4 regions of the Micromonospora sp. WMMD1076 genome follow, and region 1 is predicted to be linked to each of the others. Evidence: riboswitches for the same ligand, from Rfam matches in the RefSeq annotation. Region 1 holds a riboswitch; each other region holds the start of a gene.
What was found. Region 1 has a riboswitch for cyclic di-AMP ahead of O7622_RS07045 (hypothetical protein). Riboswitches for the same ligand answer to the same signal wherever they lie in the genome.

Region 1 (5,175 bases):
CGGCACCCCGCTCGTGGTGGTGCTCGGGCACGACTCGTGCGGCGCGGTCCAGGCCGCCCGGGAGGGGTTCCGGACCGGCGCCGCCCCGGTCGGGCACCTGGGCGCGGTGGTGGACGCGGTCTCGCCCAGCCTGCTGCGCGCCGCCCGCCAGGGCGTGGACGACCTGGACGGCATCGTCGACGTCCACATCGCGCAGACCGTCGAGACGCTGCTGGCCCGGTCCGCCGTGCTGGCCGAGCGGGTGGCGGCCGGGCGGTGCACGGTGGTGGGCATGTCGTACCGGCTCGCCGGCGGCGAGGTGCGGACCGTGGCGCAGTCCCCGGCTCCGCTGCCCGCTCCGGCGGCGCCCGCCGACCCGGCGCTGGCCGGCTGACACGCACGGATGACGAAGAAGGGCCGCCCTCGGGCGGCCCCTTCTCGCTGTGCCCGGGTCAGAGCATCGACATGTGGACGTGGTCGGTGTGGTTCGAGGGTCCGCTGTACGAACTCCAGCCGGTGGCCGGGAACCAGATCTGCCGGTTCCAGATGACGTAGTAGATGCCCAGCCGGTCGGCGTTGCGGATGAGGAAGGCGGCCACCTCGTTGCCGTACCTGCGGGTGTCGTTGTTGTGCCAGGCCGCGAAGCCGCTGTTCTGGAGCGACCAGTCACACGCCTTGCCCTTGGGGTGCTCCCACGGCCCGCCGGGCCGGTAGCAGCCCACGAAGCGCTTGAAGCCCGCGCGCCGGACCTCCTTGTACGCGTGCAACGTGCGCGGCGTGACGCAGCCCGAGGTGGTCGGGTCGTCCTCGCTGCACGACTCCGCCTTCCACCCGCCGTCGGCGGTACGGCCGGGGCCGATCTTGGCGACCGGTGAGGTGGCGGAGACCAGGCCGCCGGTGAAGCCGAGACCGCCGACGAGCTTCAGCGCGCGCTCGGCCTGCACCTTCTCGCGCTCCATCGCGTTCTTCTGCTTCTCCTGCTCGCGCACCTCGGCGTCGAGCGCGATCTTGGCCTGCTCGGCGCGGGTCTTGACCGCGTTGATGGCGGCCAGGCGCTGCGCGTTGAGGAGGTTCAGCTCGTCCAGGGCGTTGACCCGGCGGACGAACGAGTCGGGCGAGTTGCTCTCCAGCAGCATCGCCATCGCGCCCATCCGGCCGGTCCGGTAGGACTGGGCGGCGAGCTGGTTGACCTGCGGGCTGAGCGCTTCGAGCTCGGCCTGTGCCGTCCTCACCTCGGCCGCCAGCCGCCGCTGGCGGTCCTGCGACTTGGCGAGCTTCGCCTTGGCCTGGAGGAAGGCCCGGTTGGCGGCGTCGATCGCCTCGGTGATGAGCGGCGGTTCGCCGTCCTCCTCGTGTCCCGAGGGGGTGCCGGGGGCCGCCGCGGTGGGGGCCGCGGTCGCCGGGGTCGGCCCGGCCAGCACGGCCAGCGAGGCCAGCACGGCCACCACGGGTGTCAGCCAGCGGCGCAGGGGTGCCGTCACAGTGTTCCCTTCCGTCGGCCGCCGACCGGGTTAGCTGACGGGTTCGGGACGGAAGTGGCCCCTACCGCTGTCGCGGATTCACCCCATGTACCTGGTTCCCCGGCTCGCCCGCGGGCGATTGGGCGGCGGCACCGCTGGCGCCGGTGCGCGCCTTCGGCGGTGACCGGCAGCGAGGTTACCTGACAGCACTCCTGAGGATCTACGTCCGGAAGCCGACCAATAGCGAGATTTCGCCGTGGCGCACCGTGACCAGCGTCGCGTTTGAAATCGATGGTCACGCTGCGGAGTGTCACCATGCGGCCTCCGTGCTCTTTCCGCCGCCCAGGGCCTCCAGCGCGTCGTGGCGTCCGGCCGGCGGCCGGGCCGCGGGTGGCGCAGGCTCCGCGCCGCCCGAGCGCCGCCCGGCGGTGGTCACGATCGCGGCCAGTCCGGTCGTCAGCGGTACGGCGGCGATCAGGCCGAGCGTCGCCACCGCGCTGCGGACGATCTCCTGGGCGAGGAACTCGCTGGTGAGGATCTCGCTCACCGGGCGGGAATCGGCGACCAGGAGGAGCAGCAGCGGCAGCGAGGCGCCCGCGTACGCCAGCACGATGGTGTTGACTGTGGATGCGATGTGGGCCCGGCCGACCCGGGTCGCCGCCCGGTAGAGCTGCCGCCGGGACAGCCCGGGGTTGGCGTGCGCCAGTTCGGTGACGGTGGCCGCCTGGGTGACTGTGACGTCGTCCAGCACGCCCAGCGAGCCGATGATGATGCCGGCCAGCAGCAGCCCGTGCAGGTCCACGCCGCCCTGGAACATGGACAGCGTGGTGGCGTCCTCGCTGCCGAAACCGGTCAGGTGGGTGGCGGACGTGGCGAGCAGGCCGAGCACGCCGGTGACCACCAGGCTGCCGAGCGTGCCGAGCACCGCCACCGACGTCTGCGCGGTGATCCCGTGGGTCAGGTAGAGCACCACGAACATGATCAACGCGGCGCCCACGATCGCCACCAGCAACGGTGGCTGGCCGGCGCCGATGCCCGGCAGCACGAAGCCGAGGAGGATGGCGAAGCTGGCCACCAGGCCGCCGAGCGCGGCGAGCCCGCGCCAGCGGCCGAACGCCACGATCGCGGCGGCGAACAGCACCATCAGCCAGATCAGCGGCGTACCGCGCTGGTGCTCGGCGATGTTGTAGGACTTCACCGCCGGGTCGCCCGGGTCGGTCAGCTCGACCAGGACGACCTCGTCGCCGACCGCGACCCGGGGTGCGCCGGGCCCGGCCGGGATCGGCGTCTCGACCTGCCGGCCCGCGTCCGGGCCCTGCTCGGCGGTGACTGTCACAGTGCCGCAGGGGCCACCCCCGCCGTCCGGCGCCTCCGGGGTCGGCGGGCAGGGCTCGGTGACCACACGGGTCACTGTGCCGTGGTAGCGGGGGACGTCCGCTCCGCCGACCGGCTCCCGGTCCTGCCGGGGCCAGAGCACCAGCGTCGCGATCACGGTGAGCGCGAACAGCGGCACCACCACGGCGACGAGCAGCCGTCGTACGCCCGGCGGTGCGGCGGGTGCGGGGCGGGTGTGGTCGGCACCCATGGCGTCTCTCCCAACGGTCGCGGCGACGCCTGGTCCGCCGGACCGGTCTGGTCACCCGGCCGGCGCGGACGTGTCGACCACGTCCGGGTCGTCGCCCGGCCATGGTAGGCGGCCCGGCCGGCCGCTCCCGGACGCCGCGACCGGAGGTCTCCGCTCAGCCGCGCTTCATCAGGCGGCCGACGGCGGCCATCATCTCGGTCGCCATCTCGTCGGCCCGGCCCTCGGCGGCGCCCTCGTGCATGCAGTGCCGGGCGTGCCCGTCGAGCAGGCCCAGCCCGACCTTGTCCAGCGCCGCCTGGATGGCCGAGATCTGCGTCAGCACGTCGATGCAGTAGCGGTCGTCCTCGACCATCTTCTCGATGCCACGGACCTGGCCCTCGATCCGGCGGAGCCGGCCGAGGAGTTGGTCCTTGCTGGCGGTGTAGCCCCGGGTCGGGCTGGACGGCGCGGTCATGAGACCGAGGATAGCGTACCCCTCGGGGGTATGCTAACGTTCCGAACGTACCCCTAGGGGGTATCAGATCGGAGGGCGAGATGGAGACCACCTACCAGGTGAACGGCATGACCTGCGGGCACTGCGTCAACTCGGTGAGCACCGAGCTGAGCGCGCTTCCGGGCGTCACCGACGTCCAGGTCGACCTGGCCGGCGGCCGGGTCACCGTCACCAGTCAGAACCCGCTGGACGCGGACGCGGTCCGCGCGGCGGTCGACGAGGCCGGCTACGACCTCGCCGGTGCGTGACGGGTCCGGCGGACCCGCGACAACCGAGGAGACACCATGAACACGGCGACGAAGCTCAGCGGCTTCGCGCTCGGCCTCGTGGCGGTGTTCGGCGCGGCGTACGGGATCGGCAACCTGGCCGATCCCGTCACGCCGGCCGCCGAGACCCGCCACGACGACAGCGACCACGGGGCCGGCGACGCCGGTCACGGTGACGAGAGCCACGCGGGCGGCGCCCCCGCGCACCTGCCCGGCGGGCTGCTCGTCTCCGAACGCGGCTACACGTTCCAGCCCGCCGCCGCCCCGGCCGGGCAGTTCGCCTTCCGGATCACCGGCCCGGACGGCGCCCCGGTCACCCGCTTCGAGGTGGCCCACGACAAGCGCATGCACCTGATCGTCGCCCGCCGGGACCTCTCCGGGTTCCGGCACGTCCACCCGGAGATGACCGGCGACGGCACCTGGCGGGTCGCCTCGCCGCTGGGCGGCCCCGGCGTCTGGCGGGCGTTCGCCGACTTCACACCCGAAGGCGGGGAGCCGCTCACCCTCGGCCTGGACGTCACGGTCCCCGGGGAGCTGACCGCCCGGCCGCTGCCGGCACCGGCGACCAGCACCACAGTCGACGGCTACACGGTCACCCTGACCGGCACACCGGAGCCGGGCCGGACCAGCCGGCTCACGCTCTCCGTCAGCCGTGACGGGCGGCCGGTCACCGACCTTGCGCCCTACCTCGGCGCGTACGGGCACCTGGTGGCGCTGCGGCAGGGCGACCTGGCGTACCTGCACGTGCACCCGGAGGGCACGCCCGGCGACGGGCGCACACCGGCCGGTCCGGCGATCACGTTCGCCGCCGAGGTGCCCTCGGCCGGGGCGTACCGTCTCTACCTGGACTTCCGGCACGGCGACGCGGTGCACACCGCCGAGTTCACCGTCCTGGCCGGCGACCAGACCGCGCCGCCGCCCGCCGCGCCGGCATCCACCACCGCACCGACCCCGGACGCCGGACACGGCACCCCGGGGCACGGGCACAGTTGAGCGCCGGAGGTGCCGCGATGACTGCCACGGGAAAGGCGCTGCCCACCGCGCCGAACCTGATCGAACTGGCGATCGGCGGGATGACCTGCGCGTCCTGCGCCGCCCGGATCGAGAAGAAGCTCAACCGGATGGACGGCGTCGAGGCCACGGTGAACTACGCCACCGAGAAGGCCACCGTCCGGTACGCCGACGACATCGCGCCGGCCGACCTGATCGCCACCGTCGAGAAGACCGGCTACACCGCCGTGGTGCCGCCGCCGCCCGAGCAGGCGGAGACGGCAGCGGCCGGGGAGCCGGTGGACGAACTGCGCACGGCGCGTACCCGGCTCTGGGTCTCCGCCGTGCTCACCCTGCCGGTGATCGTGCTCGCCATGGTTCCGGCCTGGCAGTTCGACTACT
Region 2 (5,175 bases), 2.9 Mb from region 1:
CCACCGGCGAGAACCGGGCCACCATCGAGAACTCGCCGCACCTGGAGGCGTTCCGCGCCAAGGGCTACGAGGTGCTGATCCTCACCGACCCGGTGGACGAGGTGTGGGTCGAGCGCGTCGGCGCGTACGACGGGAAGACGCTGCGCTCGGTCGCCAAGGGCCAGGTGGACCTGGAGACCGAGGAGGAGAAGGAGAAGGCCGAGGCGGAGCGCCAGGAGTACGCCGACCTGCTCACGTTCCTCGGCGGCGCGCTCGCCGACAGCGTCAGGGAGGTGCGACTGTCCACCCGGCTGACCACCTCACCGGCCTGCGTGGTGGGCGACGCGCACGACATGACGCCGACGCTGGAGAAGATGTACCGGGCGATGGGCCAGGAGGTGCCCCGGGTCAAGCGGACCCTGGAGCTGAACCCGGCCCACCCGCTGGTCACCGGGCTGCGCAAGGCGCACGGGGAGGGCGGCGACACCGCCGCGCTGACCGAGACCGCCGAGCTGCTGTACGGCATGGCGTTGCTGGCGGAGGGCGGCGAGCTGGCCGACCCGGCGCGGTTCACCCGGATCCTCGCCGACCGCCTGGCCCGCGGCCTGTAGCCCGGCCAGGCCCGGCTGGACCCGGCCCAGCCAGACCGGGCCGGCTTGATCGACTTCATCACGCCGAGGTGGCGGTATCGGGATGCCTCCGATACCGCCACCTCGCCGACCTGGCGTGGATCATGCCGGCGTGCCGGCCGAACCCTCGTGCGGGGAAGGGAGGGGGCAGGACGGGCTCCCGAAGTCGGCTACCTCACAACTGGCCGGGGAAGAACCCGTGGCGGGCCAGCGGCTCGACGATCTGGTGCTCCTCGTACGACAGGTGCGACAGCAGCGTGTCGGTGAGCAGGTCCACCGCCTCCCGGAGCTGCGTGAAGTCGCCGGGCCGACGGACCAGCTCCACGAGCGCGCGGTCGACGCTCTCCACCACCCCGTGGATCACGACGGCCGGTGTCCCAGACCTCGCGGATCACCCGGATCGCCTCGTCGAGGGCGTCGACGGCGGCGCCGGGGGCCAGGCGCCGCCCGCCCGCCGCCTCGATCGCGTCCCAGAACGCGCCCGCGCCGAGCCCCAGCTCGACCCGGCCGCCGGTGAGCAGGTCCAGGCTGGCGACGCTGCGGGCCAGCACCACCGGCTGGCGCAACGGCAGGTTGAGGACGTTTCCGGCCAGGCGGATGCGTTCGGTGGCGGCTGCCACGTAGGACATCAGCGTCCAGGTGTCCAGGAAGCCCGGCTGGTACGGATGGTCCTGGAACGTGACCAGGTCCAGCCCGACCTGCTCGCAGAGCCGGGCCAGCGCCACCACCTGGTCGGGCTGCCCGGCGGCGGGGGTGACGAAGCCGCCGAAGGTCGGCTCGTGTCCGTGATCGGCCATCGGTCCCGCCCCTCCCGTGATCTTGCCCGGCCCTGCCACCGTAGCGCCGCGGCCGGTAGCCCGGCCGGGTGAAGAGCGTCACAAGAAGCGGACGATCGTCGCAAATCGCTCCTAGCGTCGGTTTCGTTCGCAGACGCGGACACCGCGGGCCGGAAACGCCAAATCCCGCCGCCGTCCCCGGTAACCGAACCTCGCGCGGGAGCGGGGGAACCACACGTTCCACGGTGCATCGTCACCTCGGGGTGAAGCCGCCACCGGCGGCCGGGCTCCTCGGCCCGAACCCGACAGCTCACCTCGTCGGCGTGGAGGAATCCACATGGCAACTGAATACTCAGCCCGAAGCCGCCGTACCGCTCTCGGAGCGGCCCTGGCCGGCGCCGCAGTCGGCGCCGCGAGCCTGTTCGGCCCGGCCGCTCCGGCCGGCGCGGGCGTCAACTGGGACGCGGTCGCGCGCTGCGAATCGGGCGGCAACTGGAAGATCAACACTGGTAACGGCTACTACGGCGGGCTCCAGTTCTCCCGCGCCACCTGGAACGGCTACGGCGGCCAGAGATACGCCGCCCGCGCCGACCTGGCCAGCCGGTCCGAGCAGATCGCCGTCGCGGGGAAGGTGCTGCGCGGTCAGGGCATCGGCGCGTGGCCGGTCTGCGGCAAGAAGGGCGGCTCGGCGAGCGTGGCGACCCGGTCCGAGCGGGCCACCACAAAGGCGGCACCGGAGCGGGCCGCCACGCGCAAGGCCGCGCCGGAGCGGGCGGCCACCCGCAGGGCCGCGTCGGAGCGCGCCACGACGACGGTGGCCCTGCGGTCGTCGTCCGGCGCCGGGACGTACCTGGTCCGGCGTGGTGACACGCTGTCGGAGATCGCCGTGACGCAGCGCGTCGACGGCGGCTGGCGCGCCCTGCACGAGCGCAACCGCGCGGTGGTCGGCGACGATCCCGGCCTGATCTTCCCCGGTCAGCGGCTGCGGCTGCACTGACAGCCGCCGAGAACGCCCGGCCGGGGCGACCCGGCCGGGCGTCCGCCCCGTCCGCGACACGCCGCGTCGACGGGTGTCCGGCCTGCTCCCGGCGTCCGGGAGACGGCCCGCGGCGGCAGTACCGCGATTCGTCGGAGCCGGTTGCTAGGGTCACGATGCTCGGCTAAGACGTGAAGAAAGCGCGGATATGACCAACGACCCGTTCTCGGCGGCCGCGAGCATCGACGAGCTGCTGACCCGCACACAGCAGGCGCTCACCGCGATGCGGTCCCGGGCCTCGGCGCACGCCGACGGCGAGCCCGGCGACCTGCTGCGCGCCGAGGGCACGGCCGCCGGTGGCCGGGTTCGCGCGGTCGCCGTCCAGGGTGGCCGGCTGGATTCCGTGACGATCGACCCGGAGCTGGCCGGCGAGCCTCCGGAGGTCCTCTGCGGACACTTCGTCACCGCCGCCAACGCGGCGCTGTCCGAGCTGGACGCCCGGGTCAGCGCGTCGGCGCGGGCCGACGCCGATGCGCTCGCCGCCCGGCTCGGCAGCATGGGCGACCAGGCCGAGCTGTTCGGCCGCGCGATGCACGAGGCGGCCGCGCGGATCCACCGCGACCGCGGCACCGCGTCCCAGGGCGCGCGCCGGGCCTGACACGGCGAAACGGCGCCGAGCCGACACGGGACGCCGGCCCGACGCGACGGGACGCTGGGCCGACACGGCGAGGCGGCCGGCCGCCGGGAGGACGACGACCGGCCGCGCACGCCACTGTCAGCTCAGGGTGACCGCGGTGTCGTCGACGACGAAGGACGTCTGCAACGAGCTGTCCTCCACCCCGCTGAACGAGATGGTCGCCGTGGTGCCTGCGAGCGACGAGATGTCGAAGGACCGCTGCGCGTAGCCGGCGGCCTTGTTCAGGTTGGAGTAGGTGGCCAGCGTGGTGCTGCCCGCCTTCACGGTGAGCTTGTCGTACGCGGTGCTCGTGGTCGACTCCGCGCTGTCGATGTGCAGCCAGAAGCTCAACGTCGCCCGGCATCCGGCCGGGATCGTCACCGACTGGCTGAGCGTGTCGGTGTGCGACGAGCCGTACCCGTCGAGCCACGCCTTGTACGAGCCGCCGTGCGCGGCCTGGCCGCTGTCGGTGGTGATGACGCCGGACGAGGCGCTCCAGCTCACGTTGCCGGACTCGAAGCCCGGGTTGGCGAGCTTGTTGCCGGAGCAGCCGCCCGACGGCGGGGTGGTCGTGGTGCTCGGGGTGGGCGTCGGAGTGCCGCCGGCGCAGGTCGGGTCACCGGACTGGGCCGGCACGCTCACCGCGTCCCAGGCCGCCTTGACGGTGTTGAACTCCGCGCAGCTGCCCGGGTAGAGGTTCTTCGCCGCCTGCAGCGTCCAGGTGCGGTACTTCAGGTACGACGAGGACGAGGTCTTCAGCAGCATGCCGTTGTACATGATCTTCATGGCCTTCTGGATGCCCAGGCCGGTCACGCTGCTGCCGTTGCAGGTCGAGCTGGACGGCTGCCCGTTGGTCGGGCTGCTGCCGTTGGCGAGCAGGTAGAACCAGTGGTTGCCCGGGCCGGCCGCGGCGTGCACCTCGGTCGACGGGATGCTGCTGGAGTAGCAGTTCGGGTCGCCGAGCGCGGACGGGTTGTACATGTTGCGGATCGGGCCGGAGCCGACCAGGTTGATCTTCTCGCCGACCAGGAAGTCCGGCGCGTCGTAGCTGGACGGCTCGTTGGCGAACCACTCGGTGGCCGCGCCGAACGTATCGGCCACGAACTCCTGGGTGCCGCCGCCGGAGATGCCGCCCGGGGTGTTGTCGTCGATGCCGTGGCCGATCTCGTGCGCCACCACGTCCAGCGAGCCGATCCACTGGCCGGCGGTGTTCTTGCCGATCTGCACCTGGCTGCCGTCGTAGTAGGCGTTCTGGTCGTTGAGGCCCACCCGGATCGGCCAGTAGCCGCCATTGCCGTTGGCGCCGTTGCGGCCCAGCCACTGGGCGAGCATCTTGTGCTCGGTCTGCGCGGCGAACAACGCGTCCACGCAGCCGGTCTCCTTGTTGGTGGCGGTGCCGTTGCCCCACGCGTCGTCGGAGCCGCTGAACGTGGTGTTGTTGGCCGCGTCCTGGCAGCTCAGGTTGGTGACGGTCGGATCCTTCATGGTGTACGTGGAGCCCGACTGGGTGGTGTTGAGCGTGAGCGGGCTGGGCCCGTTCCAGGCGCCGGTGCCGGTGCCGCGCATCACGTGCTCCTGCGTGCGCAGGACCGCGCCGGTGCGGGCGTCGACGTCGACGGTGAGCCGGCTCGGGCCGTCCGCGCCGGTGCCGCGTACCGTGGTCTCCCAGGCCAGCGCCGGTGCGGCGCCGAGCGCGTAGACCACCAGCGTGGTGCCCTCGACCGCGCTGACGGTCTTGAGCTGGGCGCGCGCCGTCTTCGTGGCGGCGGCCCAGGTCAGTGCGGGCGTGGTGGCGAGGGCGCCGATGGGGCGCTGCTGGGCGACCGAGGCGTACTTCAGGTTGCCGGCCGAGTCCGTGGCGAGCACGAAGTCGCCGCCGACCACCGGCAGGCCCTTGTAGGTGCGCTCGTAGGGCACGTACTGGGTGCCCTCGGAGGAGATGACCGGCTTCTGGACGAATGCGTCGTCGGAGCCGGCCTGCAGGTAGGCGGGGCGGTTCGCGACCAGGGCGCGGGCCGAGTCGGCGGCGACCGCGCGGGCCTGCGCCGGGTCGGGGGCGACGGGTCCGGGCGGCGCGGCCTGCACGGCGGCGGCGGTGCCTGCGGCGAGCAGGCCGGCCGCGGCCGCGCCGGTGAGCGC
Region 3 (5,175 bases), 460 kb from region 1:
ACGGGCCATACCCGCGACGACAGCACCGATGGGTTCATGCCTAACGACTCTCTCTCCAGTTGCCTCAGACGTCTCGGAGTGCTGGGAAACAAGCATGTGCCGCAGCTGTACCTGACCGCGGACATAAGTCAGCGCGTGGCCCTGCTACAGGGACTGATGGACATCGATGGTTACGTCGATGACCGGGGTCGGTGTGAGTTCGTCAGCACCAGGGAACATCTGACGGACGCAGTGGTCGAACTGGCCGCCAGCCTCGGCCTTCGACCAGTCAAACGAAAGAAGCGGGCGATGCTCAACGGCGTCGACAAGGGCCCGGCGTACCAGGTGAAGTTCACGCCGCATGTTCCGGTTTTCCGGCTTCCTCGGAAACTGGCCAGGCAGAAGCTCGATCGCTTCCACCGATTTCGATCGATCGTCGCCGTACAGCCGATGGAATCCGTACCTGTTCGCTGCATCGAGGTGAACGATCCACGCGGGATGTTCCTCGCCGGGCGATCGTTCATTCCCACACACAACTCGAGCCTCGGGCGTCTGGGGCTGCTGACCCACTCGACAGCCGGTTTCATCGACCCGGGCTTCTCCGGTCACGTCACGCTGGAGCTGTCGAACGTGGCGAACCTGCCGATCACGCTCTGGCCGGGCATGAAGATCGGGCAGCTCTGCATCTTCCGGCTCTCCTCGCCGGCCGAGCACCCGTACGGCTCGGCCGTCTACGGTTCGCGGTACCAGGGCCAGCGCGGCCCGACGCCGAGCCGGTCCTGGCGGAGCTGGCGCACCTGGCCGACGCGCTGACGGCACCCGCAGTTGTTAACAGGGGCCCCCTCCTCTACCGGAGGCGTTAAGAGGGGGCCCTTCCTTACACCCGGCCGTAGCTGTTGATGTCGCCGTCGTCGACCCGCTTCATGGTGATCGGCTTGCCGGACTGGGAGGCGTGCACCACCCAGCCGTCGCCCACGTACATCGCCACGTGGTGCAGGTCGCCGTAGTAGAAGACGAGGTCACCGGCGCGCAGCTCGGCCCGGCTCACCCGCTTCGTCATGCCGTGCTGCTGGCGCGCGTTGTGCGGCAGCGAGACGCCGCCCTTGGCCCAGGCCGCCATGGTCAGGCCCGAGCAGTCGAAATGGTCCGGGCCGGCGGCGCCCCAGACGTAGATCTTGCCGATCTGGGCGCAGGCGAACTTGACCGCCGCCCCGGCCGGGCCACCGGGGTAGCCGGCCGGGCAGGGGGCCGGGCGCAGCGGGCCGCCGCCACCGTTGCCGTACACCTTGAGCCGCAGCTTCTGCAGCCGGGCGATCTCGGCGTCGATCTGCTTCTTCTTCACCGCGAGCTGGGCCTCGGTACGCGCCAGCCCGGCGATCATCTCGTCCAGCGGCCTCTTCTTGGCCGCCAGTTCGTCGCGCAGCGCCTCGACGGATCGCACCTGCTCGTGCTGGCGGTGCGCGAAGCGGTCGAGCAGCTCCAGGCCGTTGACCAGGTCGCCGGGCGAGCGGCTGCCCAGCAGCGCGTTGACAGTGGAGAGGTTGTCGCCCTTGTAGGCGTCGGCGGCGAGTCCGCCGACCTGGCCGAGCGCGGCGTCCACCCGGGCCTGGAGGGGTGCGATCTGCCGGCCGAGCGCGTCGGCCTGCTTGCGCCGCGCGGCGAGCTGCTCGCGTACGGCGTTCACCTGTTCGATGACCGGTTCGAGTTTGTTCCAGTCGCTGTCGATCTGCGCCTCGATCTCGGCGACCGAGGGTTCGGCGTGTGCCGCGGTGGCGCCGCCGGTCAGGACGACGGCGGTGCCGACGAGGGCGGCGAGGGCGATGGTGAAGCGGGACCAGCGGGTACGCGGCGCGCCGAGGGACCGGTCGACCGACCGGTTCGACGACGGCCGCGGGGCATGGAGTGCCACCGGGCGTCCGTACTCCTTCTTCCGTATCGCCTACCGGGTTAGCTGACGGATTCGGGCGGGAAGGGAGCCGCCCTACCGCATCGCTGCGGATTCACCCCAGGTACCTGGTTCCCCGGCTCGCCCGGAGGCGACTCGGCGGTGTCGGACCGTCACCGACCGGGTTGGACGGTGAGACGTGCGGCCGACGATTCACCAGAGTAGGGACCGCCGTTATCGATCCGCAACTTCCAGCGGCGTGACACTCCGTACGCGATGACAGGTCAGCCCTCGCCCACAGGTGAAGTTTTCTTTCAACACAGAATACCTGCTGGAAAGGTATTGACCCTCGCGGGTGCGCGGAGTGAGGGTGGAAACGCAGTGACCCCCATCCCTGTCCAGGAGGTTCGATGCACCTCTCCGCCCCGCCGTCGGGCAGACGGATACTGCTCGCCGCCGCAGTGGCGACAGCCACCGCGCTGGCGACCACCGGCCCGGTGACAGCCGCGCCGGACACCGCCGCGCCCGCCTCGGAACGGCAACAACAGTACGCCGCCGCAGCGGCCGAGTACGGCGTACCGCAGAACGTGCTGCTCGGTGTCTCCTATCTGGAGTCCCGCTGGGACACCCACACCGGGCAGCCGAGCACCAGCGGCGGCTACGGCCCGATGCACCTGACCGACGCCGCGCACATCCTCGCCACCCCGGGCAGCGCCCACGTCGACGAGGACGAGGACCCGCGCGGCGACGACTCCCGCCCGCTCACGCTCGACCCGGCCACCGCCGCCGCGCCGACCCAGGAGACGCCGCTGCCGCCCGCCTCCCTCCAGACGCTCGACGCCGCCGCCGCGCTCACCGGGTTCGACGCGCGGGCGCTGCGTACCGACCCGGCCGCGAACATCCGCGGCGGCGCCGCGCTGCTGGCGTCGTACCAGAAGGCTCTGGGCGGGCCGGTCGGCGCCGGCAGCGACCCGGCGGCCTGGTACGGCGCGGTGGCCCGCTACTCCGGCGCGGACACGGCCGACGCCGCGGAGGCCTTCGCCGACGAGGTCTACGACCAGCTCGGCCAGGGCGCCACCCGGACCACCGACGACGGGCAGCGGGTCACGCTCGCCGCGACCGCCGCGAAGCCGGACCGCTCCGCGGTGACCCGGCTCGGCCTGCGCCGCGCCGAGCGGCCGGACGGGCTGGAGTGCCCGGTCCGGCTGGCCTGTGAGTGGATCCCCGCGCCCTACGAGCAGCTCAGCGCCGACCCGGGCGACTACGGCAACCACGACCTGGGCAACCGGCCGAAGCAGCAGAAGATCGAGTACATCGTCATCCACGACACCGAGGGCTACTTCGGCCCGAGCGTCGACCTGGTGAAGCGGGCCGACTATCTGGCCTGGCACTACACGCTGCGCTCGGTGGACGGCTACATCGCCCAGCATGTCAAGACCAAGGACGTGGGCTGGCACGCCGGCAACTGGTACGTCAACGCCAAGTCCATCGGCCTGGAGCACGAGGGCTTCGCCGGCCAGGGCACCTGGTACACCGAGGCGATGTACCGGACCTCCGCCAAGCTGGTCCGCCACCTGGCGCTGAAGTTCGGCATCCCGATGGACCGGCAGCACATCATCGGCCACGACAACGTGCCCGGCACCACCGCCGGCACGGTGCGCGGCATGCACTGGGATCCGGGTCCGTACTGGGACTGGTCGCACTACTTCGACCTGATGAAGGCGCCGTTCCGGACCACCGGCACGGCCCGGACCGGCCTGGTCACCATCGACCCGGACTTCGCCACCAACCGGCCCGCGTTCCTCGGCTGCAACCAGCAGCCGCCCGGCGTCCCGACGCCCACCCCGCCGGCCCAGCCGTGCCCGTCGCGCGGCTCTTCCGCGGTGGTCCTGCGGACCGCGCCGAGCCTGGACGCCCCGCTGGTCAACGACCTCGGGCTGCGCCCGGACGGCACGCCGGACACGATGTACATCTCCGACCACGGCGCCCGCGCCTCGGCCGGTCAGACGTACGCGCTCGCCGGCCGCCAGGGTGACTGGACAGCGATCTGGTACCTCGGCCAGAAGGCGTGGTTCCTCAACCCGGCCTCCGCGCCGACGGCCAAGTGGGCCACCGGCTTCGTCGTGACGCCGCGGCCCGGCAAGGCCACCATCCCGGTGTACGGGCGGGCCTACCCGGAGCAGGCCGCCTACCCGGACACCATCCCGTACCAGACCATCTCGCCGCTTCAGTACACGTTCGCCGCCGGCCAGCGGTACGCGGTGGGCGGGGTGCTGCCCGGCGAGTACTACCGGGCGGTCTCGTTCGACGGTTCGGCACCGGGTGACCGGACCGTGGTCCGCGGCGAAAACCGCTACGTGCAGGTCCAGTTCGGTCACCGGATCATGTTCGTGAACCTGGACGACGTGCTGATCCTGCCGTCCCCGATCGGCGCGCCGCGCTGACCCGCCACCACACACGGAAAGGCCCCCGGTCCACACGGACCGGGGGCCTTTCCGACGGCAGAGGTGGTGTCAGCTGACCCGGACGAAGCCGGCGAGCGGCTGGGTGTTGATGCTCGACACCTGGACCGGTTTGCCGGTACGTGGCGCGTGCACCATCACCCCGTTGCCGAGATAGAGCCCGACGTGATGCAGGTCGGAGCCGAAGAAGACCAGGTCACCTGGGCGGGCCTCGGAGCGGGAGATCCTGCGGCCCTCGTTCCACTGCGCGCCGGTGAAGTGGGTCAGCGAGATGCCCGCCGCCTTGTACGCGTACTGGGTGAGGCCGGAGCAGTCGAACGAGTTCGGGCCGGTGGCGCCCCACACGTACGGGTCACCGACCTGGGCGCACGCCGTCTTGATGGCGGTCCGCGCGGCGCTGCTCACCACGCCGTCGATCTTGGGGCAGCCCGCCGGGCGGATCGACGTCACCGGGAGCATCGCGGTCAGCCGCTTGATCTCCGAGTCGATCTGCTTCTTCTTCGCCGCGAGATCGTTCTGCTGCTTGATCTCCAGCGCGATCAGCGCGTCGAGCTTCTCCTTCTGCTTGTTGTACTCGTCGCGCACCTTGAGCACACCGGCGATCTGGCGGCGCTGGTCGTCGGCGATCCGGTCCAGCATGACCAACTGCTCGGCCAGCGTGCCCGGCTTGGTGTTCACCAGCAGCGCGCCCAGCTCCTGCGACGGGCCCTGGATGTAGTACCGGGCCGCGATGTCGCCGACCTTGTTCATGGCGAGCGTGGAGGCCAGCTCCAGCGGCACCATTTTGTCCTTCAGCGCCTTGGACTTCTTCTGGTTGGTGCGAAGCTGCGAGCGGACCTTGTTGAACTG
Region 4 (5,175 bases), 1.4 Mb from region 1:
AGCCCCGGGCGGCCGTCCCGGCCGTCGCGGAGCCGGTCCCGGCCGGACGGGCCGCCGCACCGGCCGGCCCGCGGGCCCCGCCCGCCCGCTGACCCGCTCACGGGCCGCGCCCGTTCCCCGCACCCACCGCACGTCATCCCCGCACCCGCCCCGGCGGCCCTCTCCACCGGCTCGCCCCGGCGAGGTCGTGCGGGCCCTCCCGCCAGGTCCTTCCCGTGAGGTGCCGACCATGTCGCAGACCGCTCTGTACCACTTCCTCACCTCCGTGCCCGAGGCCGCCGCCATCTGGTCCTTCCTGCTGCTGCTCGCGCTGGGCCTGCTCGCCGTGCTCGTCGCCCGGCCCGAACGCGACCCCGCGCCGGAGGCGGCCCCCGAACCGGCCGACGCCGACGCCGCCCGCCGCGACGACCTGATCCGGTACGCCGAGGAGGTCGCGGTGGCCGCCGCCGGGGCCGCCCAGACGGCACGTCGCCGCCGGGAGCGGTGGCTGGCCGCGCAGGACGACGCGGACCGGGCCTGGACCGCGTACGACGAGGCGGACACCGCCGCCCGCCGCCTCGCCGGCGCCGCCGCGCTGCCCGCCCCGCGCACGCCACGCACCCCTGCCGAGTACGCGGCCCGGGAGCGCTGGCTGCACCACGCCGCCATGACGGCGCACTGGCGGGGCGACCTGACCGCCCGTCAGCTCGCCGACGTGCTGGCGCGCCGCAACGGGTGGGATCCGCGCCGGCACCCGGCCGCGCAGGAGATCGTGCTGGCCCGCACCGTCCGGGACGGGCGCCGGGCCGGATGGGAGAGCGCCGCCGCGCGGGAGCGGGCAGCCTGGCGGGACGCCGAACTGGCCGCCGAGGCCGCCCGGACGCTCGCCGCCGAGGCGTACGCGGCCACTGCGGCGCTGCGGCCCGTCCCGGCGTACCGGAGCGCGACGCCGAGCGCCTCGCCGGTGCCCGCGTCGGTCCGGAACGCGCGGTGGCGACCGGCCCGGGTCGGCTGAGACGGCCGTCTCGACCGAATCGTTACCCGGAACGTGGTGAACCCGGTCACCCGGGCCGCCGAAACGGGCGTCGGGCGCAGAACAGGTCACCGAGTTGCGCAATTGCGCGCGGGGTCCTCGCCGTCTGTCCGCTTTCCGCCGCCGGGTGCCGTCGAAACTGCTTGTCCCATTGAGTGAAGTCAGTAACCGGGTGTTCCGAAATCCGTTACCAAGGATCATGTTTACGCAGGTCGGGGCGCTTGGCAGGGGACATACCCACCGGTAGTGTCGGCGCGTCCGATGCGGTAATCGATCGCCGACGGCGACGCCGCACCGACCCGCCTAATCGTGTTCCACGAACCGGGGACCCATGAGCAACATCGGGGTGAATCCGCGAGCCCACGGCCCGCGGTAGGGCGTACTTCCCGCCCGAATCCGTCAGCTAACCCGGTCGGCGGCCACGGAAGGAGTACCCCTCGTGCCCACCCCTCGATCGTCCCCCCGCCTCCACGGCACCGCGGTGCCCTCGCGCGCCTGACGCGCGACCGGCAACCGCCCCCTTGGGCGCCCGGCATCACGGGCGTTCCCGATCCCCCGGCCATCCGGCCCGCCAGCACGTGTGAGTTCCTCCGCGTGCCGGGCCGGCGTGCGCCGCTCACGCCCCGTGGAGGATTTCGTGAAGCACCACCTGAAGCGTCAGCTGCGACGGATCGTCACCGAACGCCCGTACCAGATCATCGCCGGCTCGGCCGCCGCGCTCGTGCTGGCCGCCGGTGCCGGCACCGTCGCCACCGCCGGTGACGACGCCCCGGTCCAGGAGAACACCGCGGCGGTCGCCGAGCTCGGCGCCGCCCGCCTCGGCGAGCAGCCCGCCAGCCGCAGCGAGGCCCGCATCGCCGTACCGCAGGCGCCGCCAAGCGTCTCCGCCACGGCCGGCGCGTCGCCGAGCGCCTCCCCGTCCGCGAAGGTCACGGCCGACCCGGACACCACGCCCAAGGCCAAGCCGAAGCCGCCGTCGAGCAAGTCGCTCGACTACGACTACCAGGCGCAGATCAACTACTTCTACTGCGGCCCGGCCGCCGTGCGCAACGCGCTCAGCGCCGCCGGCATCGAGCGCAGCCAGGATGCGCTCGCCGGCCCTCTCGGCACCACCGAGATGGGCACCAACTCGGCCGAGGACACCACCCGTGTGCTCAACCAGCAGGTCAAGGGCAACCCGTACCGGACCCGGATGATTCCCGGCTCGGCCACCCCGGCCCAGATGGACCGCCTCCAGGCCGACGTGGTCGAGGCGATCAGCAACGGCCGGGGGGTCGTCGCGAACGTCGCCGGTACGGCCACCGACACCAACGGTGGCTGGCACTCGTTCCCGGGCGGCCACTACGTCGCGGTGGTCGGCTACAAGGACGACGGCCGGACCGTACGGATCGCCGACTCGGCCGACCCGTCGCTGCCCTCGTACTGGGTCACCACGATCGACCTGGCGCACTGGATCGCCAGCCGCGGCTACTCCGCCTGAGAAGTCCCGCACGCTCCGAAGGCCGGCACCCCACCCCGGGGTGCCGGCCTTCCCCGCCCCCGCTCCGCCCTCGCCCCCGGGGCCCTCGGCTCGCTGACCTTGCACTTGTGGCCCTGTCATAGCGGACGAGCCGGGCATCCTTGGGGCCGCAACTGCAAGATCGAGGGGGCGAGGGGGGTGGGGGTTCGGTCTCGCGTGGGCGGGGCGGGCGGTGGCAGACTGCGCCAATGGGCGATGCGACGGGGAAGCGGCACCTGATTCTCCTGCACGGCATGGGTGCCACCGGCGAGGTGTGGCTGCCCTGGGCGCCGCTGCTGGAGCGCCGCTGGCCCGGCCGCTGGCTCGCTCCCGACCTGGCGGGTCACGGCTGGTCGCCGCCGCTCGACGGCTACTCGTTCGAGGCCCTGGCCCAGCGCGTGGTCGACGGGCTCGGCCCGGTCCGGCTCGGCCCCGAGGACCGGCTGGTGCTGCTCGGGCACTCGCTCGGCGGGGTGGTGGCGCTGGCGCTCGCGGCCCGGCAGCGAGGGCTTCCGGTCGACGCGGTGGTCGGGCTCGGCATCAAGGCGGTCTGGTCCCCGGCCGAGCTGGCGAAGTCGGTGGAACTGGCTGCCCGGCCGGTCACCTGGTTCGCCACCCGTGACGAGGCGGCCCGCCGCTACCTGCGGGTCTCCGGGCTCGCCGGGCTGTTCGCCCCGGACCATCCGGTGGTGGAGGCGGGACTGCGGCGGAAGGACGGCCGCTGGCGGCTCGCCATGGACCCGGCGGCGTTCGCGGTCGGGGAGCCCCGGCTGCCGGTGCTGCTGGACACCACCGATGTGCCGGTGCTGCTGGCCCGGGGCGAGCTGGACCCGATGGTGACCGACGCGCAGCTCAAGGAACTGGGCGTGCCGGTGGCCACGCTGCCCGGGCTGGGCCACAACGCGCACGTCGAGGACCCGGAGGCGGTGCTCGCCCTGCTCGACCCGTACCTCTGAGCGGGCGAGCCGGGCGCGCGACGGGCCGGGCCGCCCGCGTTTCTAGCCGGCCGCGCGCGGCACCGGGACCGCCCAGTCGGGTTCCAGCTCCCGGCGGGCGGCGGACAGGAACGCCTCGGCGTACCCGTCGGCGGGGAAGTCGCCCAGGTAACGGGTCCGGGCCGCCCAGCGCTGCGCCGCCTTCGGGTCGGCGTCCAGCAGGCCGGTGAGCACCTCGTCCACGTTGGACATGTCGCGCCGCAGCACGTAGCCGGACGCCGCGAGCGGGAACCGCTCGACGAAGTGCTCGCCGTCGGCGCCGGTGTCGGTGACCGCGTACGGCTTGCCGGAGTAGAGCCAGTCGGAGATGACCCCTGACACGTCGGAGACCAGCGCGTCGGCGCGGTTGACGCACTCGGTGAGCGTCAGTTCGCGGGCCGCGGCGGCACCCCACAGGTGCGTCCGGCCCGTCCTGGCGCGGTCGGCGGCGAGCAGTTCGGTGAGCCGGGCGAGCTGGCGGGCCGAGGCCGGGTTCTTGCCGGTGTACGGGTGGGCGCGCAGGATCACCGCGGCGCCCCGGTCGATCAACCGGCGGATCAGCGTCTCGGCCACCGGCAGCGAGCAGTAGTTCGCGTCGGCGTGGTGCCCGGTCCAGGTCGGGGTGTAGAGGACCGTGGGGTGTGCCGCCGGGGTGACCGGCTCCCGGCGTACCTCGATCGCCTCGACCTGGGGCCGGCCGACCACGACGAACTTGTCGGCGGGGATCTCCACGCCGGCGCGGGCGTACCTGTCGATCGCGGCCTGCCCGGCCACGAAGATCTTGTCGAAGATGGCCGAGACCGGGTTGGCGCTGGGGGCCTTGTCGCTGTCGCCGTGGTGCAGCTGCACGTGGGTGAGCTGGTTGAACCGGATCACGTGGGCGTTCTTCGCGCCGTGGTTGACGTAGAACGCGACCCGCAGGCTGGGCACCAGCGCCTCGTCGAGCGCCTTCAGTGTGGGGCAGAGGACCACCGGCGCGCTGGTGGCGGCGGCCACCGCGGGCAGGAGCTCCGGCTCGCGCAGCACCACCACGAACGGGCGGCCGATCCGTTCCAGGTAGGGCAGCCACATGGTGACCTGGTACTCCGAGCCGGGCGGCGCGGAGAAGTGCAGCACGAACTCGGGCCGGTGGCGGCGCAGTGCCCGGCCGACCGGGCCGCCTCCGGCGGGCGGCCGGAACCGGCGCCGGGCGAGGTCCAGCGCGACCGCCCCGCATCCGGCGCCGACGAGCAGCGTGGCGGCGAGCGCCGTCCAGGCCGGCAGCGTCAGGGCGGCGGAGAGCGCCACCAGGGCGAGTAGCACCAGCAGCGCGTCGCCGAGCCGGGCGGCGACCACAGGTGTCCACGCGCGGACCGGGAGGTTCGCCGCCCGGATCTCCAGCGCGCCGGCCTGCCGCAGCGGCCCGACCAGCAGCACCAGGCCGAGCAGGACCAGCGCGGTGGCGGTGAGCGCCGGGTCGAACCCGTCGTCGAGGCGCCGGGCGTAGCCGACCAGGATGCCGGCGGCGACGAGCACCGTCTCGGCGAGGCCGTCGGCGGACGGCCGGACCCGGCGCTCCCAGGCGGTGGCGGCGAGCGCCGCGACCGCCAGGGCCAGGCCCCAGCCGGTGGCGCCGGTGAGCGCCACGACGAGGAAGGCCAGCACCGCCAGCCCGGTGGTCAGCCCCCGGGCGAGCAGCTTGCGGACCAGGT

Region 2: it holds a riboswitch for cyclic di-AMP, as region 1 does, so the genes downstream of both, O7622_RS20355 (transglycosylase family protein) here and O7622_RS07045 (hypothetical protein) in region 1, are expected to answer to the same signal.
Region 3: it holds a riboswitch for cyclic di-AMP, as region 1 does, so the genes downstream of both, O7622_RS04725 (C40 family peptidase) here and O7622_RS07045 (hypothetical protein) in region 1, are expected to answer to the same signal.
Region 4: it holds a riboswitch for cyclic di-AMP, as region 1 does, so the genes downstream of both, O7622_RS13755 (C39 family peptidase) here and O7622_RS07045 (hypothetical protein) in region 1, are expected to answer to the same signal.

The regions. Positions count from the first base shown of each region.
Region 1 covers NZ_CP120862.1:1,422,448-1,427,622, forward strand. The annotation lists gene O7622_RS07040 (carbonic anhydrase) at 1-373, shown strand, start outside; gene O7622_RS07045 (hypothetical protein) at 432-1,460, opposite strand; cyclic di-AMP (ydaO/yuaA leader) riboswitch at 1,464-1,595, opposite strand; gene O7622_RS07050 (YibE/F family protein) at 1,750-3,024, opposite strand; gene O7622_RS07055 (metal-sensitive transcriptional regulator) at 3,179-3,478, opposite strand; gene O7622_RS07060 (heavy-metal-associated domain-containing protein) at 3,559-3,765, shown strand; gene O7622_RS07065 (hypothetical protein) at 3,802-4,776, shown strand; gene O7622_RS07070 (heavy metal translocating P-type ATPase) at 4,794-5,175, shown strand, end outside.
Region 2 covers NZ_CP120862.1:4,273,194-4,278,368, reverse strand. The annotation lists gene htpG (molecular chaperone HtpG) at 1-590, shown strand, start outside; gene O7622_RS20365 (hypothetical protein) at 784-972, opposite strand; partial or broken gene O7622_RS20360 (LLM class flavin-dependent oxidoreductase) at 1,019-1,405, opposite strand; cyclic di-AMP (ydaO/yuaA leader) riboswitch at 1,578-1,723, shown strand; gene O7622_RS20355 (transglycosylase family protein) at 1,722-2,381, shown strand; gene O7622_RS20350 (YbaB/EbfC family nucleoid-associated protein) at 2,569-3,018, shown strand; gene O7622_RS20345 (M4 family metallopeptidase) at 3,136-5,175, opposite strand, start outside.
Region 3 covers NZ_CP120862.1:957,835-963,009, reverse strand. The annotation lists partial or broken gene O7622_RS29175 (hypothetical protein) at 1-321, shown strand, start outside; partial or broken gene dcd (dCTP deaminase) at 517-792, shown strand; gene O7622_RS04725 (C40 family peptidase) at 857-1,888, opposite strand; cyclic di-AMP (ydaO/yuaA leader) riboswitch at 1,902-2,036, opposite strand; gene O7622_RS04720 (peptidoglycan recognition family protein) at 2,275-4,308, shown strand; gene O7622_RS04715 (C40 family peptidase) at 4,378-5,175, opposite strand, start outside.
Region 4 covers NZ_CP120862.1:2,834,976-2,840,150, forward strand. The annotation lists gene O7622_RS13745 (hypothetical protein) at 1-92, shown strand, start outside; gene O7622_RS13750 (hypothetical protein) at 230-994, shown strand; cyclic di-AMP (ydaO/yuaA leader) riboswitch at 1,303-1,445, shown strand; gene O7622_RS13755 (C39 family peptidase) at 1,638-2,492, shown strand; gene O7622_RS13760 (alpha/beta fold hydrolase) at 2,720-3,466, shown strand; gene O7622_RS13765 (CDP-glycerol glycerophosphotransferase family protein) at 3,509-5,175, opposite strand, start outside.